DNA from 2 places in the Mesorhizobium sp. M5C.F.Ca.ET.164.01.1.1 genome. Region 2 is predicted to be linked to the other one. Evidence: riboswitches for the same ligand, from Rfam matches in the RefSeq annotation. Region 2 holds a riboswitch; the other holds the start of a gene.

Region 1 (9,223 bases), on a different contig from region 2:
GGAAGGCTTCCGCTGGTCCGGCCGCGCCAACATCCAGTACGGCAAGGAATGGCCGACCTGGACGCCGCCGGCCGAGATGATCGCCCGCAAGCCGGAACTGGTGAAATGGCAGGCCGGGCAACCCGGCGGCCTCGACAACCCGCTCGGCGCGCGCGCCCTCTACATCTACCAGAACGGCCACGACACCGGCTACCGCATCCACGGCTCGCCCGAATGGTGGAGCATCGGCCAGGCGATGTCGTCGGGCTGCGTTCGCCTGATCAACCAGGACATCATCGACCTCTACAGCCGCGTCTCCAGCAAGAACCCGGTCGTCGTCGTCTGACCCTCCCGGTTGTCGTCTGATCTGATAGCGTGGCCGGCGCGGCCGCTCGACTCTCCCGTTGCGTGATCTCGCAAGACAGGCGAATGTGCCTGCAAAGCCACTGCTCGGGAGACGTGAAGCATGTCCGGAACTTTTGTGATCGCGCAAGGCGGCGGCCCGACCGCCGTCATCAACCAGACGATGGTGGGCGCCGCGCTCGAAATCCGCAAGCGGCATCCCGGCGCTAAGGTCCTGGGCTCGATCCATGGCGTGCGCGGCATTCGTGACGGCAACTATGTCGATCTCTCAGCCATTCCAGAGGATCGGCTGCGGCTGATTGCGGCAACGCCGAGCGCCGCGCTTGGATCGACGCGCGACAAGCCGGATGACGCCTATTGCGAGATCATCCTCAATGGTCTGAAGAAGGCCGGCGCCGACGCGTTCATCTATATCGGCGGCAACGACACGTCGGGCACGCAGCAGATCCTGACCGATGCCGCCGGCGGCAAGATGGCTTTCGTCCATGCGCCGAAAACCATCGACAACGATCTCGAGGAGAACGACCACACGCCCGGCTTCATTTCGGCAGCCGAGTTCGTCGCCGGCGCCTTCCTCTCGGTCGACCTCGACTTCCGTGCTCTGCCGGGTATCTATGTCGGCATAGTCATGGGGCGGCATGCCGGCTTCCTCACCGCCGCCGCTGCCGCATGGCAGCTTGACCCCGACAGCGGCCCGCATCTCATCTATGTGCCGGAGCGGCCGTTCTCGGCTGCGGCCTTCATCGACGACGTGCGCGCTACGCTCGACCGCCACAAGCGCTGCATCGTTGCCGTGTCCGAAGGCGTCAGCACCGCCGACGGCAAGGCACTGGTCGAAAGCCTTGTGCCGGCGGAGAAACTGGAGCGCGATGCGCATGGCAACGTCAAGTTGTCGGGCAGCGACCTGCCGGCCGCCCTCGAGCGCGCGCTGGCCGAAGGATTGCCGGGCAAGCGGGCGCGTGTCGATGCGCTCGGCTACATGCCGCGCGGCTATGTCGGCGCCATCAACGCCGTCGATGCGCAGGAAGCCTTCGAGGCCGGCGTTTTTGCGGTCGCTGTCGCCGAACAGGGCGGCGGCTCGGTGGCGCTGCAATATGACGGCAAGAAAACCGTGCTGAAGAAGGTGCCGCTGCAAAACGTCGCCGGCAAGACCCGCCACATGCCCGACGATTTCATGCTGCCGCAGGTCAACCAGCTCTCCGATGCCGGCATGGCCTATCTGAAGCGACTGGTTCCCGAAAAATACAAGGTTGGAAAACCGTTCGTCTGATGCCGGCTCGCTTCTGATGCCGGATATTGACTGGTTCAGCAAGACGAAGATCGACGCCGTTACAACCATGCTGACCGAGCCGTTCGTGCATGATTTCGTGCGCGCCAACATCTGGCATCTTCGCGGCCGCGACGTCGACCTGCTTGTCGACACCGGCATGGGCATCCGCCCGCTGGCGCCGGAGATCGACACGCCGGCGGGTAAGCCGCTGCTCGTCGTCGCCACCCATATCCATCTCGACCATGTCGGCTCGCTGCACGAATTCCCGCTGCGGGCCGGGCCGAGACACAGCGCCGCGTATTTCAACAGCATGGATGACGCCGTCACCTACGCCCACATGTTCCACGATCTCGACGGCGCCGTCTCGAAGCTGCCGGCGCCCGGCTGGAAAGCTGCCGATTACAAAATTCCGCCGGCGCCGCTGACGCGAACACTTGACGAGGGCGACACGGTCGATCTCGGCGACCGGCAATTCCGCGTGCTGCACCTGCCCGGCCATTCGCCCGATTCGATCGCGTTGTTCGACGAGGCCGACGGCCTGTTCTTCGCCGGCGAAGCCATCTACGACGCGATGCTGATCGACGACCTGCCGGACTCCGACCGATCAGCCTATCGCCGGACGATGCAGCGGCTGCTCGATCTGCCGATCCGCATCGGGCATGGCGGCCACGGCCCGAGCTTCGACGCCAAACGGATGCGCGAGATCGCCAACGGCTATCTCAGGCGGACAGACGGGATCGGCGCATAAGAGGCTTCGATGGCCGGCAGGACAGAGCCGGGAAGAGATGCGAGCTCGTGATCCCTGTCGGCAATTTGTTCTTGCTTTGTGCATTATGTTATCGATTTCCGCATAGTGCTGATCGCGCCAACAACCCGCCGCCAGGCGGGTTTCTTGTTTCAGGTCGGCGCTACTCCTCTTCATCAAGGGTTCGACTCCAGCCATGCATCTGGCGAGCGGGCGACACCGACCCGATAAATTAAATCTTCGTAATATCATCTGGTAACCGCGATCGCCGCCCTAGATACGGGGGCTGTCGATCCGGTCGGCTGCCTCCAGGCGAGACAGGCAAGACGACCCTCGACACGTCCGTCAAGATTCTGGTTGCCCGGCAGAGCATCTTCGAGAAGACTGGTGAAGGCCGACAGACGGCCTCAAGCAAACGGATTGTCTCGATGGTCACCCGCGGCTTCTCTTCAGGACGAAAGCCCCCTACGGATGCGGATGCGCGCATCCCGCCCGGGCAGTATCTCGAGCAAGGATTCCCGGTGCTGTCGGCCGGGCCGACGCCGCGCGTGCGCACCGAGGACTGGTCGTTCACGCTCAAGCACGGACCGCGGCCGATCAAGAGGTGGAACTGGACAGAGTTCAACGCACTGCCTTTGACCAAGATGACGCGCGATATCCATTGTGTCACCGCGTGGACCAGGTTCGACACGGCGTGGCAGGGCGTGCTGGTCGACGATATTCTGGCGGATGCCGGCATTGATCCACTGAGCCCCTTCACGCTGGCGCTGTCCTTCGACGGCTACACCACCAACGTGCCGACGAAAGATCTCACCGCCGGCAAGGCGATGGTGGCGCTGCTTTACGAAGGCAAGCCGATCACGCCGGACCATGGCGGCCCGGCGCGGCTGCTGGTTCCGCATCTCTATTTCTGGAAATCGGCCAAATGGCTGAACGGGCTGCAGTTCACCGAGCGCGACGAGCCCGGGTTCTGGGAGTTGCGCGGCTATCACATCTATGGCGACCCGTGGCGCGAGCAGCGCTATACGGGCGATCCATGAGCGACGGGCCGGCGGCGCAGTCGCCCTGGCAGACCGTCACCATCCGACGCATCGAAAAGCGCACGCCGCGCGTCACCAGCTTTTTCCTCGAGCCGTCGCGGCCCTTCGCCTATCGTGCCGGGCAGCATGTCGATGTCAGGCTGACGGCGCCGGACGGCTATCAGGCGGGTCGCTCCTACTCGATCGCCTCGGCACCGGAAGCCGGCGAGACGATCGAACTGGCGATCGAAAGGCTCGATGATGGCGAGGTCTCGCCGTTCTTCCACGATATCGCGGCTGTTGGCGACGAGGTCGAATTGCGCGGACCGCTCGGCGGCCACTTCGTCTGGTCCGACGGCGACGGCGGCCCGCTTCTGCTGGTCGGCGGCGGGTCCGGCGTGGTTCCGCTTATGGCGATGATCCGCCATCGCGCGGCGCGCAGATCGGCGGTGCCCGTGGCACTGGTGTTTTCCGCACGGGTCTGGGGCGAGGTGATCTTTCGCGACGAACTGATCGACTTCCACGATCGTCGGGACGGCTTCGATCTGGTGCTGACGCTGACCCGCGAGGCCGCCCGGCGCCCGGCGGACTATTCGCGGCGGGTCGATGCCGCGATGATAGAGCAATCGATGGTGCGGCTCTCCGCGCCGCCAAGATTCGCTTTTGTCTGCGGCTCGAATGCTTTCGTGTCGGCCGCCGCTCAGGCGCTGATCGATGCCGGCGTTCCGGCAGGCCTCATCCGCACCGAGCGCTATGGGGTTTAATGCATGTCGCGCAAAAGTGTGCAGCGGTTTTGCGATAACGACATGCATAGAAAACGACAACGTAAAGCGCGTCGCATAAGGCCGGCCAAACGCGACGCGCTTTAGCCGCCTCGCCGGTCAGGCGTCGATTTCGAGCGCCGTCAGTGGCTTCGTACAGCAGGCAAGGATGAAGCCATCATCGATCTCGTGATCGAGGATGCCGCCATTGTGGCTCATCTCGACTGTGCCCGAGACCTTTTTCACCTTGCAGGTTCCACACAGGCCGAACTCGCAAGCCGCTGGGATGCGCACGCCCGAAGCGCGCGCCGTCTGCAGCACGGTCTGGCCGGCAACGCAGTCGGCATCGACATCCGAAAGCGAGAAGCGGATCGGCGTTGCGGCCTCGGCAGGTGCCTCGACCCCGCCCTCTGCCGGCCCACCCTCTGCCGGCCCACCCTTTGCCAGTGATGTGAACGGGGCCAGTTTTTCCTCCACCACTGGGGCCGCAAAGCTCTCCTGATGATAGTTGGCCAGGTCGAATCCGGCCGCCTCAAGCATCTGCTGCACGGCGCGCATGAACGGGTCGGGACCACAGCAGAAAATTTCGCGCTCGCGAAAATCGGGCGCCAGCAGCGGCAGCCGTATCGCGTCGATCCGGCCCATATGGCCGAACCAGCCCTCGCGGCTGGAGCGCTCCTCGATCATGAAGCCAAGCGTTAGGCCCGGCATGCGGCTGCCGAGCAGTTCGAGCTCCTTGCGGAAGATGATCTCCTCGGGCTTTCGTGCGCAGTTGACGAAGCCGACATCTGTCCATGGCGCGCAGTCGTTCAGCCAGCGAAGCATTGACATCATCGGTGTCACGCCGGAGCCGGCCGAAATGAACAGATACTTGGCCGCGGGGTGGCTGTGCAGCGAAAAGTCGCCGGTCGGCCCATAGGCTTTCACGTGAACGCCGGGTTTCAGATTGTCGAACATCCAGCGTGTGCCGAGGCTGCCGGCCTGCGCTTTCACCGTCACCGCGATCGAGAACGGCCGCGACGGCGAGGACGACAGCGTATAGGTCCGCATCAGCGGGCCCTCAGTGGTCGGCAGTTCAAGCGTCACGAACTGCCCCGGTCTGTAGCGGAACCAGGTCTGGTTGTCGGAGCGGAAGGTGAAGGTCTTCACGTCAGGCGCCTCGTCGCTGACGCCGATCACTTCCAGCACCTGAAGCCTGTCGTTCCAGGGCGCCATTTCGTCGAGATGGCGGTAGAGCCCGAGATCCGTCATCGCATTCATACCCTTGACCTTTCTCAGGCGACGCTGCGCAACGCCGGCCGGCCGTCCTCGGCAAGGCGCGGCCCGATGAAGGAGGCGTACCATTCGACGAACTGGATGACGCCGCCCTCATGCAGTTCAGAATAGGGGCCGGGCTCATAGGCCGGCGACAGGATGCCGAAGGCGTTTTCCTCGACGATGCGGCGGTCCTGATCGTTGGTCTCGGTCCAGACATGGGTGAGTTCGGCGAGATCGTAATCGACGCCTTCGACCGCGTCCTTGTGGACGAGCCATTTGGTGGTGACGGCCGTTTCCGTGGCGCTGATCGGCAGCACGCGGAAGGTGACGGCATGGTCGCCGAGGATGTGGTTCCAGGTCGTCGGATAGTGATAGAGCAGCAGCGAGCCGATGCGCTCGGTCGAAACGCTGTCGGAAAGGTTCTTCTTCACCGCGCGTCTTCCCGTCATCGTGTAGCTGACGGCATCGCGCAGCAGCGGCGCGCGGGTGGCGCGATACTGCCCGGCCGGATCGATGCGGAACTTGCTTGGCAAGCCCGCCGCCTCGCATCTCGCCCAGTGCGCGAGCATCTCCGGATCGCTATCGGCGCCCTGCACGCCAGTCACGGTCGGCGCTTCCGGGAATGTCTTGCACAGTTCCGGATGGTTGCCGGCGCAATGGTAGCACTCGCGGTTGTTTTCCCAGACGAGCTTCCAGTTGCCCTTCTCGACGATGGTCGATTCGAAGGCGATTTTTGCCTCCCGCAGCCGGTGCGGCAGGAGGTAAGGCTCGATCATGGCGCGCATCGGCGCGAAATCGGCGGGCTCCTTGGCCAGGCAGATGAAGATGTAGCCGCCAACGCTTTCGCAAGCCACCGGCTTCAGGCTGAACTGACTCTTGTCGAAGCCGTCCGCCATCTGCCTTGCGAACAAAAGCCGGCCATCCAGCTCGTAGGTCCACTGGTGATAGGGGCAGACGAGCTTCGCCGCCGTGCCTTTGTCAGCGTTGCAGACGCGGCTGCCGCGATGCCGACAGGAATTGTGGAAGGCATTGATCCTGCCTTGCTGGTCGCGGACCAGCACGACCGGATAGTCGCCGATCTGGGCAGTGATGTAGCTGCCCGGCTTCGGCAACTCGCAATCGTGGCCGATGAACAGCCAGTCGCGATACCAGATCAGCTCCATGTCGAGCTTGAAGAAATCGGCATCGGTATAGAAGGGCTGCTCGAGCGAATAGCCTTCCCTGCGGCCGTGCAGGAGCCTCAGCATATCGTTGCGCGCATCCATGTCCTGTCCTCATAGCCGTCGCATCGGCCCGAAATCGGAATCGATTCGGAAAGCACGATGCGCAATTCATAGCGTTGGAGCGTACTTTGTGCGTCCAAATGGACGCACGTCGCTCCAAAGACTGAACTGGTGGTGATGGAGGAAGGATCGCTAGCAGGCCGGCGACAGGCCAGACATGCATTATCCACCTCTTGACCGCCCACCGCGATCAGTCGAGTCTAGAAATCTCGGGCTGGTTTCCGGGCTCTGGAGTGTCCTTGCGGGCTCATCGCGACACCTTCCCGGGCTTGTGGCCCAGTGGTCTCCCGTTGCGACTTGAACTCCACCACCGTTGCGGGGGCAGCGCCGGGTTCTGACCGGCTTCCCAATTCTCCGCTTCGTCGTCACCAAGCGGCACCTGAGTTGGCGTGATCTAATCATGAGGGCTGGCTGACTGTCGGCATGAAAGCGACATCGTATCCATGCGGCGCGACACGGCCGGCCATAAACCTGTGGGCCGGGGTTTGAGGGGGATGAAATTGCACCCGGGCTGCGAGCGCTGCCGGTTCTGAAAGCACGCAGGATGTTAACCATTGAGGGCGCCTAATGGTTAACGATTCGACAACAACTCGGCACCGGCTTTTAAGCCGCTTCTAAAATCGAACCGAACGGTTCGTTTCTGTTGACAATGCGTGCATGACGCTGTGAACGCAGGTCCGGCAATCCGTCAAATGGTCGAATGGCGCCTTTGGCATAAGCCTCTGAAAACTAAACGTAAAATAACACTATTAGAAGCATCTGGTACAATTTCAAGATGTAGATTCTTGGTCCACACGGAACAACTTAGTGATTGGAATCCGCCGAAGGGCCTTCCCACATCGGGGGCTGTCCGAACGACGCGAATTCCTCCCAAGACACGCCGCTAGACGGACGGAAAACTAAAGATACTGGAGTACTAAAAATGAAAAAGATTGCTCTTACTGCCGTCGCCGTTCTGGCCATCACCGGCAGCGCCTTTGCTGGCAGCGACCATTATGGGTCCAACGGCGCCAACCAGCCGACCGCTGCGGTCGACAGCTCGTACACGGCTTCCATTCAGAAGCCGGCTCACGCTGAAAAGCCCGTTGTCCAGGGCGCCGATCGCAACCTTTTCGGCAACAATTAACAGCTGATCCCAAACAGCAGCACGGCGTTGTCTTTCATAACGACTGCGGCCGCCGCGCTGAGGGGATACGAATCCAGGAGTACTAGAAATGAAAATGATCATTCTTGCCGCCGCCATTCTGGCCGTCTCCGGCAGCGCTTTTGCCGGCAGCGACAATTTTGGATCGAACGGCGCCAACCAGCCGGCCGCTGCGGTCGACAACAGCTCGTACACGGCTTCGATTCAGAATTCGGCTTCGGCGCAAAAACCGGTTCCGGCTGACGAGAAGCCCGTCCACGGCAGCGACCGTAACCTCTTCGGCAACAACTAATGTCGATCCTAACAGCAGCGGCGGCATTTGCCCGCCGCGCTGGTGGAACACGAAAAATCCAGGAGTACTGAAATGAAGAAGATCGTTCTTGCGACCGCCGCCGTTCTGGCCGTCGTCGGCAGCGCATTTGCCGGTAGCGACAATTATGGATCGAACGGCGCCAACCAACCGGCCGTTGCGGTCGACAGCTCGTACACGGCTTCGATCCAGAATTCGGCCCCGGCGCAGAATCCGGTTCCGGCTGACGAGAAGCCTGTCCACGGCAGCGACCGCAACCTGTTCGGCCGCTAACATTGACCTGAACGCACAAGAGCGGCGGGCTTTGCCCGCCGCTCTTGTTTTTTTGCCTTTTTTTTTGCCTTCGCCAAACTGCCTGTATCCAGCAGTTAGGCCGCCTTTGCTTCCGCCTTGTGGAGCGTGAAGGAATGTCCGTCGGCGTCGAAAATGTGCAGGTCTCCTGCATCGGCATTCAACCGCAGCGCAGCACCCCGCTTGACCTCGACATTGCCGGGCAGCTTGGTCACCAGCGGCAGGTCGGCGCGGCCGATGTCGACATAGACGAGCTGAACCTCGCCGAGCTGCTCGACATAATCCACCGTTCCCTCGAAAAGATAATCCGCGCCGGTGGCGATCATCAGATCCTCCGGCCGCACGCCGAAGCTGACCGAAGCGCCCTTCGCCGACGCCGGCGTGGCGATCGGCACCGTCGCCTTGCGCCCGCCGACATGACTGACGACGGTCGGGTCGCCTGATTTGTCGATTGTCGCCGGCAGGATGTTCATTGCCGGCGAGCCGATGAACTGGGCAACGAACAGATTGCCGGGTTTCTTGTAGAGATCCATCGGCGTGCCGACCTGCTCGATATGGCCCTCCTTGAGCACAACGATGCGGTCCGCCAGCGTCATCGCCTCGACCTGGTCGTGGGTGACGTAGATCATCGTTGTAGCCGGCATCGACTCCTTGAGCTTGGCGATCTCGATGCGGGTGGCGACGCGCAGTGCCGCGTCGAGGTTCGACAGCGGCTCGTCGAACAGGAAAACCTTCGGGTTGCGCACGATGGCGCGGCCGATGGCGACGCGCTGGCGCTGGCCGCCCGACATCGCCTTGGGC
Region 2 (9,223 bases):
CCACGCCGATCAGCAGCAGCGTGTTGGCCAGATATATCGGGTTGCGGCTGACAGCAAAGGGACCTGATGTCACCAGATGGTCCGGCACGGCGTTTGGGTGGAGCGTAGTCTTTGCCCGGATCATGGTGCGGATCGCCGTGAACCAGAGTGCGACGACGCCGAACAATGCCACCCAGCCGGCCGCGAACAGGATGTCGCCGAGCAGGCCGCCGATCCATGGCAGCGGGTAGAGCAAGCCAAGCGCGATGCTGACGGCGATGGCCGCGACATAGATCAGCGGCGGCCACGGTATAAACCCCGGTTTTGGTTGCCCCGGTTTCTGTTGATGGTCGGTCATTGTGTTCCTCCCTCCATCAAAGTGCTGTCGGCTTTGGCAGTGCAGGCGCCGGCGAGCTCATCGAGATGTGCCTTCCAATCCGCAGCCCGGTCGTTGCGGTAGAGCCGATCAAGCGTGGCCTCGCCCTCGAGTGTATCGAGCATGCACACACAATAGCTGGAGCAGAACTCCGTGTCGCGCGATTGCTCGCACGATGTCTGACATTCTTTCAGGAAGGTGACCTGCCTGGTCTCGGCCGGTGCCGGCACCACTTGCGAAAGCAGCCAGACCGAGCCGATCAGCACCGGCTGGTGGATCAGATAGAAGGCGAGGCTGTGCCGGCCGATAAAGACCAGCGGATTTGTCCAGCGGCCGGGCGTCAGGCCCGCCAGCCGGCTCAGCATGCCGGAAGCGAAGGCGAGTTTTGCCGCCGCGATGCCCACAAGCACGGCGCCGAACCATGGAAACAGCGGGACATAATCGTTGGAGCGAGGATTGGTTGCCGACAGGCCGACCCACCAAAGGGCCGGATGGTCGAAGATCTCGGACCTGAGGTAGAACGGCGCGGTGATGACGAAAGCCGCGACAACAAGCGTCAGCAGCGCCGGCAGCCGCAGAAACGCCAGGCCGAGCAGGCTGGCGAGCGCGATCTCGTGCAGGATACCGAAGAAGATGAAACTGTCCGGCGTGGCAAGCCTCGTGGCAGCCGATATGGCGAGCGCCGCACCAGCGACCATGGCGAAGCGTTTCCAGAAACCGTTCCAGCGGATCTGTTTGCCATGGGCGAGGAACAGACTGACGCCGACCAGGAACAGGAAGGTCGAAGCGATGCAGCGCGCGTAGAATTTCCACCAGCCGAAGGCGGTCAGGCCGGGATCGGTGTAGCCGAAGAATTCGAGATCCCAGGTGAAATGGTAACTCGCCATGGCAAGCAAAGCGACCCCGCGGGCAACGTCGATGGCGATGATGCGCTTGGATCGGTCCTGAACGGTCGGCGTAGGGATGCTCATGGTCTCGCAATCTGATTCAGCACTGCAAGACGACTATCATGGTTGCCCCCGACAAAAGAAGGCGGGCCAACCCACTTCGATGTTCAGGGCTTAGGCTGAGGCGTTTCGTGCCGTTCGCGCACCCAGTTGTGGAAGCGATGCAATTTCATATTCCTCGGGCATCAGCACGCCGGCCTTGTGGCGCATCGAGCGCAGGCCTTTCTGGTTGATCTCGCAGATATCAGCGTCTTCCTCCAGCACCTGCCTGCCGAAGGCGACGATGTTGTCGATATCAGCCGTTGGATCGGCGAGCGCTTCGGGCGAAAAAAGCCATTCGGCGGTCAGTTCGGTTTGCTCCGAGCGAGCGGCACCAGCCGCACGGTCCTGACATAGTCGACATGGCCGACGATGAAGGCTGGCTCCTGAGATGCTCCAGCCGACATCCCGGCTATTCGTTGTCAATTGGGGCGACAGCATTGCCGGATTCGGTCGTGATGCCTAATCATGCCGGAAGCGAAGGGATTGTGACATGACCGCACGACAGATGTCGCTAACAGCCGAACTGGTGGCGCGCTGTTGGCGCGAGATCGAGGATGCCGGTCCCAATCCGGACGCGGCGCATCTGGATGACCGCGACTATGACGCAATGCTCGACGAATTCCAGGCTGAACTCCCAGCCTCCGAACCGCTGTGGTTGTTCGGCTATGGCTCACTGATTTGGAAGCCGGAAATCGACCACGTCGAGGAACGTGTCGCCGTAGCGCGCGGCTGGCACAGGTCTTTTTGCATGAACATGACGCGCTGGCGCGGCACCAAGCAGAGCCCGGGGCTGATGATGGCGCTGGACCGTGGCGGACAGTGCAAGGGTGTCGCCTTTCGGCTGAGCGATGGCGATCGCCGCGCGCAGCTCGACAAGCTTTTTCGGCGTGAGGTGACGCTGAAGCCGACGAGCTATCGTCCGCGCCTGCTCTCGCTGGCAAGCGACAGCGGGCCGTTCAAGGCGCTGGCCTTCGTCATCAACCGCAAGGGGACGACCTATGCCGGACCGCTCGGGGAAGACGAGGTGGCCGAAAAGCTCTCCACATCCTGCGGGCACTGGGGATCAGGCGCCGACTACCTATACAACACGGTGAAAAACCTGGAAGAGCGCGGCATTCACGACCGCCATCTGTGGCGGCTGCAACAGCTGGTTGCCGAGCGGATCACTGCCTCGAAGCCTTGAGACCGCGTGGCGCATTCGCGCTGGTAGCTGGCGGAATTTGGTTTGCCGGGCGCGACGATTCTGCCTATAGTCGCAGCCGTCGTCGGTTCCGTTAGGGACCAAGAGGGAATGCGGTGAGGGTGAATTTCTGCCCAATGCCGTGGCTGCCCCCGCAACTGTGTGCGGTAGTCCGCTCCATATGCCACTGAAGAGTTTCTTCGGGAAGGTGGGGAAGGGCGTTGATCCGCGAGCCAGGAGACCTGCCGGCGACAGGAAAACTGACTTCTATGCCCTCGGGTGGAGGGCGAAAGGACAAGACATGAACACCGCTTCCATCTCGCTCGGCGCTTCCGTCTCCTCGCAGTCGCGCTTCGTGCAGCTGGCGCTTGCTGCATTTCTCGGCATTTTCGTCATGGGCTTTGTCGGCTTCTCGCAAATCGATGCGGTCCACAATGCCGCCCACGACTATCGCCATTCGATGGCGTTTCCCTGCCACTGACGAGGGGCTGACATCATGACACTGTTTCGCAACGTCGTGTTCATCGCGGCGATCGCAGGGCTTGTGGCTGGCGTCGTTCTCGCCTGCATGCAGGCCTATGCCACCGTGCCGCTCATTCTGAAAGCGGAAGTCTACGAACAGGCCGGCGGTGGTCACACGCATGACCATGCCGCGGCGCCGGCTGCGAACGCCGGGGATAGCAATGCCATGACCAGCGCGGCGCCAGCGCCGGCCGAAGCTGCCGCCCCGGAAGAGGAGGGCTGGACGCCGGCCGACGGCTTCGAGCGCTTCGCCTTCAATGTCGTTGCCAATGTGGTCACCGGCATCGGCTTTGCGCTGATCCTGGTCGCCGCTTCGGAGTTCGCCGGCGGCATCGGCAATTGGCGTCAGGGCCTGTTCTGGGGCCTTGCCGGCTTTGCCGTATTCACGCTGGCTCCGAACCTTGGCCTGCCGCCCGAATTGCCGGCGATACCGGCGGCCGATCTCACCCAGCGCCAGATCTGGTGGACGGCGACCGTGATGGCGACCGCGGCCGGTCTCGGCCTGTTTGCCTTCCGCAAGTCGTTGCCACTTGCGCTGATTGCCGTAGCGTTGATAGTGGCGCCGCATATCGTCGGCGCGCCGCAGCCCAACAGTTTCGAATCGCCGATCCCGGAAGGCCTGCATCACCAGTTCGTGGTGGCGGTGACGCTGACCAATCTGGTGTTCTGGCTGGTGCTCGGCGCCATCGTCGGCGTGGTGCGTGGCCGCTTGACCGGCACCGCGACCGGCCTGCGCGACAGCTTTGCCTGATCGCGTTGTCGGGACGCTGACCCTGGTCACCGGCGGTGCACGCTCCGGCAAGAGCGCGCATGCCGAAAAATTGGCGACGGCCTGCCCGCCGCCGTGGGCCTATATCGCCACGGCGCAAGCCTATGACGACGAGATGCGCGAGCGTATTGCGCTGCATCGGTCGCGGCGCGGCGAGGGCTGGACGACCATCGACGCGCCGCTCGATCTCATCGGCGCGATCGAGGCGCTGCCTGACGGCCGGCCCGTCCTGATCGACTGCCTGACTTTGTGGCTGACCAACCATATGCTGGCCGAACATGACGTTGAGGCCGAATGCCGAGGGCTGGCGGATGTGCTGTCACGACCGCGCGGGCCGTGGTTCGTGGTTTCCAACGAGGTTGGCCAGGGCATCGTGCCGGACAATGCGTTGGCTCGCCGGTTTCGCGATGCCGCCGGCCGGCTCAACCAGCAAGTCGCAGCAGTGTCCGATACGGTGCTGCTGATGGTGGCGGGGCTGCCGCTCAAGGTGAAGTGACATGGCTGATACTATCGATCCCAATGACGAGGAGCGCCATCGCGCCAAGATGGGCAAGCGCAAAGCGGTGCAGGACGCCGAGGTCGCGGCAAAGACGGTCGAGAAGGGGCTGCTGATCGTCAACACCGGGCCCGGCAAGGGCAAGACCACTGCCGCCTTTGGGCTGGCGCTGAGGATGCTCGGCTACGGCAGGCGCGTCGGCGTCGTCCAGTTCATCAAGGGCAAATGGCACACCGGCGAGAAGGACGCCTTTGCCGCCTTCGGCGACCGGGTCGTCTGGCACACGATGGGCGAGGGTTTCACCTGGGAGACACAGGATCTGAAGCGCGATATCGCCGCCGCCGAGGCGGCCTGGGCCAAGGCGCTCGAGCTGATGGCCGATCCATCGATCAGCCTTCTGGTGCTCGACGAGCTGAACATCGCGCTGCGCTACGATTATCTCGATCTCGACAAGGTGGTGGCGGCGCTGAAAGGGCGCCGCGAAAACCTGCATGTCGTCGTCACCGGCCGCAACGCCAAGCCGGCGCTGGTCGAGGCGGCCGATCTCGTCACCGAGATGGGCGTGACCAAGCACCACTTTTCCGCCGGCGTGAAGGCACAGCAAGGCATAGAATTCTGACCCGCGCTTGAGGCTTCAAGTTGCTTTGTGACGGCAATTATGCTATGGATTTATGCATGGTGCTGATTTGCGCCCGCGACCCGCCGCCGAGGCGGTTTTTTATTTTAGCCGATCTTGGCCGGCCGCGTTGCGGATCTGCATTGAACGTCGTCAGGCGGCGATGACGATGACCGACAGCAAGCCGAACAGCGCGATCAGCAAAAAGTCGGCGACCCGATAGAGTTTCAGCGCCCGCCTGATGTCGGCGCTCTCGGCATCGCGGTGGCCGCCTTCGCCCATGAACGCATCATCGACCATGACGCCGTCATAGGAACGCGGGCCGGCGAGCGCCAGGCCGAGAGCGCCGGCCATCGCCGCCTCCGGCCAGCCGGCATTGGGCGAGCGGTGCTTTGTCGCGTCGCGCCGCACGGTGCGCCAGGCGTTGCCGGCATCGGCGCCTTTGACGAAGAAAGAGGCACCCACGATGAGCAGCGCGGTCAGCCGCGACGCCGGCAGGTTGATCAGATCGTCGAAGCGCGCTGCCGCCCTGCCGAAGGCCTCGTGGCGCGGAGTGCGGTGGCCGATCATCGAATCGGCCGTGTTGGCGGCCTTGTAGGCGAAGCCGCCGGCCAGCCCGCCGACGCCGATCCAGAAGACGGGCGCGACGACGCCGTCGGAAAAATTCTCGGCCAGGCTTTCGATCGCCGCGCGGCAGACGCCGGCTCGGTCGAGCTTTTCCGGATCGCGGCCGACGATCCTTGAGACGGCAGCACGGCCGATGTCGAGTCCACCATTGTCCAGTCCGTCGGCCACCGCCTCGACATGCTCGGCCAGGCTCTTCTGCGACAGCAGCGACGTCGCCAGGATTGCCGTGAGGACCAGTCCGGCGGGAATGCCCGAAAGCATGGTTTCCACCGCGAAGGCGATGGCGGCCGGCACCAGCACGATGATCAGCAGCGCATGAACACCGCGCCGCCGACGCAGGGCGTCGGAATCAGTATCGCGGTTGAGCCTGCGGTCGAGAAAGGATATCAGCCTGCCGAACCAGGTGACGGGATGGCCGATGGCGCCGAACAGCCAGGCCGGGTAACCCACGGCTAGTTCAACAACCAGTGACAGGAAAGCGGTCAGGATCGACATGAAGTCTCTTGATAGAGCGGCGACAGTGGTGGATCACGGCGGAAGCCTTGGCCGGGCGAGGGCGCTTTTTCCGCATGCGCCGCAGCCCTTCGTCGACCTCTCGACCGGTATCAATCCGCACTCCTATCCGTTTTTCAATCTGCCCGCCACCGCCCTGTCCAGATTGCCGGAAGCAGCGCGGGTCCGCGAGTTGGCAGAAGTCGCGGCAAGCGTTTATGACGCGCCATCGGCAGCGAATGTGGTAGCGACGCCGGGCACGCAGATCCTGTTGCCGCGCGTCGCCTCGCTGGCGAGCCCCGGCAAGGCGCTGGTGCTCGGGCCGACCTATGCTGAACATCAGCGGGCAGCGGCAATCGCCGGCCATGCTGTGACGGAGGTCGATGATTTCGAGGTCCTGGCAGGAGCCGATCTCGCCATCATCGTCAACCCCAACAATCCGGACGGGCGCATCATCGAACGCAAGAAGCTGCTCGATCTTGCCGGAAAATTGCGCGCCAAAGGCGGGTTGCTGGTCGTCGATGAGGCGTTCATGGATGTCGGCCCGCGCGCGGAAAGCCTGGCCGGCGATGTCGAGCAAGGCGGCATTGTCGTGCTGCGTTCCTTCGGCAAGTTCTTTGGCCTTGCCGGCCTGCGACTCGGCTTTGCATTAGCCGACGCGCTGACCGTCGAAAGGCTTGAGGCGCAATTCGGGCCGTGGGCGGTTGCCGGTCCGGCGCTCGAATATGGGATCCGCGCGCTTGCCGACAGCGGCTGGCAGGCCGAGATGCGGAGCCGTCTGGCCGAGGATGCCGCGCGGCTCGATGCGCTGTTCGGCTGCTTCGGTGTCCCAGTCGCCAGCGGTACCACGCTGTTTCGCTATATCAGGCTGAGGGACGCCGCCGGACTGTTTTCGGCGCTTGGCGAGCGCGGCATCCTGCTTCGGCATTTTTTCGGCCAGCCGCATGTGCTGCGCGCCGGGCTGCCGGGTGGCGGCGAGGAATGGCAGCGGCTCGAATCGGCTCTTGCCGACTGGGCGCAATAGCGCGACGATTACGGCAAGGAGTACCAAGCAATGATCCATGTCTGTTCGCTGTCAAAGGTCGAGGAAACGGTCGCGAGAACCGGCGCCGAGCGGCTGCTTTCCCTGCTGGCTGCCGGTACCGAGATGACGCGGCCGGCGTCGATCGCCAGGGAAAACCATCTGCATCTGGTCATGCACGACATTGCGGTGGCGCAAGAAGGCATGACCATGCCGGGCGAGGCGCACGTCCGCACCCTGCTCGATTTCGCGCGCCAATGGGATCGGGCACGGCCGCTGGTCGTGCATTGCTATGCCGGCATCAGCCGTTCGACCGCCTCGGCCTACATCATAGCGGCAGCACTGGCGCCGAAGCGCTGCGAGGTCGAATTGGCTGAGATGCTGCGTGCGCTTTCGCCGACGGCGACACCTAACCCGCGGCTGATCGCGGTCGCCGATGCGCTGCTCGATCGCAACGGCCGCATGACCGGCGCGATCCAGGCGATCGGGCGCGGCGCGGACGCCTTTGAAGGCACGCCTTTTGAGTTGAAGATCGACGGCTAGAGAATTGACCTTAATCATTTCCGAACACCGGATTCCACTGTTCGGGATCATGGTCTGATTATGCCAACCAGTCGACCAGCTTCGCCTTGCGCACGTCCTTCACCAGGCTGATGAAACCGTCGGCCTGATGGTTGGCGGTCAGCCTGCCCTTTTCGGCCGTTGCAATGCTGGCGTCGCCGACCACGCCGTTCGGGTTGAGATCGGTGGCGATCCAGGCGAAGGCGTGCGTTCCGGTGTGGCGCAGCAGCGAGAATTCCTTTTCGGCGCGGGCGACGTTGGACACGAAATTGTCGGCCTTTGCCATGTCGACAAGATCCGGCCGGAAATGCAGCATCAGCGAGGTCTCGACATCGCCGCCATGGATTCCTTGGCGATCCTCAATCTCGGTATACATGCCGGCCGGTCGGCCAAAGCGCTGCCAGCTCGTCTTCACCGCCAGCATCTTTGCACGCACGCGCAATTCGCGGGTGATGATGCCCATGATCTCCTCGTTGCCGCCATGCGAGTTGACGACGATCAGTTTCCTTAATCCGGCCCGCGCGATCGACAGGCCAAGCTCGGTCCAGGTTTCGATCAAGGTAGCCGCCGGCAAAGTGAGGGTTCCCGGCGCATGCAGGTGTTCATTCGACTTGCCCACTGCCTGGACGGGCAGGATGCGGATGTCGAGATCGCCGGGCAGGCGGGCGATCACCGTTTCGAGCATGCCGGTCATGATCGAGGTGTCGGTCGAAACCGGCAGATGCGGCCCGTGCTGTTCGATCGCCGCCACCGGCAGAACCGCGATCGTCGCCTCCGGATCGATGGTGGCATATTCGGTGGTCCGGTAGTCGCCCCACCACACGCGTCTTTTTGTTCCGGCCATTTTTGAACCTCGAAGAGACTGAATGCGCGTCTGCGCCTGCCCCTCACCCTTACCCTCTCCCCGTGAAGGGCGGGGAGAGGGGGATCGCCAGCGTTGCGGCCAGCACCTTCTCCCCGTCAGTATACGAGGGAGAAAGTGCCGACAGGTGGATGAGGGGCAGCACCAGCCTTTGTTGTGTAACTTGAGATCACTGGCCTGTCGATTCTCAGCCTTCGGCCAGCGCTCCTTACCCTGCCGCGATGACCTCGATCTCGAGCTTGAATTCCGGTCGCGCGAAACCGGACACGATCATCAGCGTCGAAGCCGGCGCCGGGCTAGTGAACAGCCGGTCGCGAACGTCCATATAGGGCCGCAGGAAGGCGCGGTCGGTGACATAGGTGTTGATGCGGACGATGTCGGAAAGCCCAAGCCCGGCCTCGCCAAGAATCGCCGCGATGTTCTGAAAACAGAGTTCGGCCTGTGCGCCGGCATCCTCCGGGATCTGATCGTCCGGAGTGATGGCGACCTGGCCCGAACACAGCACCAGCCTCTTGCCGGGAGGCACCTCGATGCCATGACTGTAGCGGGCGAAGGGCGGCTTGATCGACTTCGGCGCCAGGAATTTGAACATGAAAATCTCCAATCTGATGTCAGCCTAAAGCCGGATTGGCGGCCCGTTCAAGATGCAGTGCATACTATCAGGGCGATTGTGGACAGGCGTTCAAAAAATAGGCACGATGCCTCCCGAACAGCATGACCGTCCGGCCTTCGT

The links. Region 2 has a riboswitch for cobalamin ahead of EN807_RS22995 (CbtB domain-containing protein). Riboswitches for the same ligand answer to the same signal wherever they lie in the genome.
Region 1: it holds a riboswitch for cobalamin, as region 2 does, so the genes downstream of both, EN807_RS02290 (aromatic ring-hydroxylating dioxygenase subunit alpha) here and EN807_RS22995 (CbtB domain-containing protein) in region 2, are expected to answer to the same signal.

What each region holds. Positions count from the first base shown of each region.
Region 1 covers NZ_SRTG01000001.1:493,689-502,911, reverse strand. The annotation lists gene EN807_RS02320 (L,D-transpeptidase) at 1-325, shown strand, start outside; gene EN807_RS02315 (diphosphate--fructose-6-phosphate 1-phosphotransferase) at 446-1,612, shown strand; gene EN807_RS02310 (MBL fold metallo-hydrolase) at 1,629-2,360, shown strand; gene EN807_RS02305 (molybdopterin-dependent oxidoreductase) at 2,786-3,397, shown strand; gene EN807_RS02300 (FAD-binding oxidoreductase) at 3,394-4,140, shown strand; gene EN807_RS02295 (hybrid-cluster NAD(P)-dependent oxidoreductase) at 4,258-5,388, opposite strand; gene EN807_RS02290 (aromatic ring-hydroxylating dioxygenase subunit alpha) at 5,412-6,659, opposite strand; cobalamin riboswitch at 6,872-7,075, opposite strand; gene EN807_RS02285 (DUF680 domain-containing protein) at 7,600-7,803, shown strand; gene EN807_RS02280 (DUF680 domain-containing protein) at 7,892-8,113, shown strand; gene EN807_RS02275 (DUF680 domain-containing protein) at 8,186-8,404, shown strand; gene ugpC (sn-glycerol-3-phosphate ABC transporter ATP-binding protein UgpC) at 8,500-9,223, opposite strand, start outside.
Region 2 covers NZ_SRTG01000004.1:60,117-69,339, forward strand. The annotation lists gene EN807_RS22975 (isoprenylcysteine carboxylmethyltransferase family protein) at 1-337, opposite strand, end outside; gene EN807_RS22980 (DUF1624 domain-containing protein) at 334-1,326, opposite strand; gene EN807_RS22985 (SRPBCC family protein) at 1,417-1,782, opposite strand; gene EN807_RS22990 (gamma-glutamylcyclotransferase) at 1,835-2,527, shown strand; cobalamin riboswitch at 2,594-2,789, shown strand; gene EN807_RS22995 (CbtB domain-containing protein) at 2,826-3,005, shown strand; gene EN807_RS23000 (CbtA family protein) at 3,021-3,797, shown strand; gene cobU (bifunctional adenosylcobinamide kinase/adenosylcobinamide-phosphate guanylyltransferase) at 3,790-4,311, shown strand; gene cobO (cob(I)yrinic acid a,c-diamide adenosyltransferase) at 4,313-4,930, shown strand; gene cbiB (adenosylcobinamide-phosphate synthase CbiB) at 5,081-6,049, opposite strand; gene cobD (threonine-phosphate decarboxylase CobD) at 6,048-7,070, shown strand; gene EN807_RS23025 (tyrosine phosphatase family protein) at 7,101-7,610, shown strand; gene EN807_RS23030 (creatininase family protein) at 7,669-8,472, opposite strand; gene EN807_RS23035 (RidA family protein) at 8,699-9,082, opposite strand.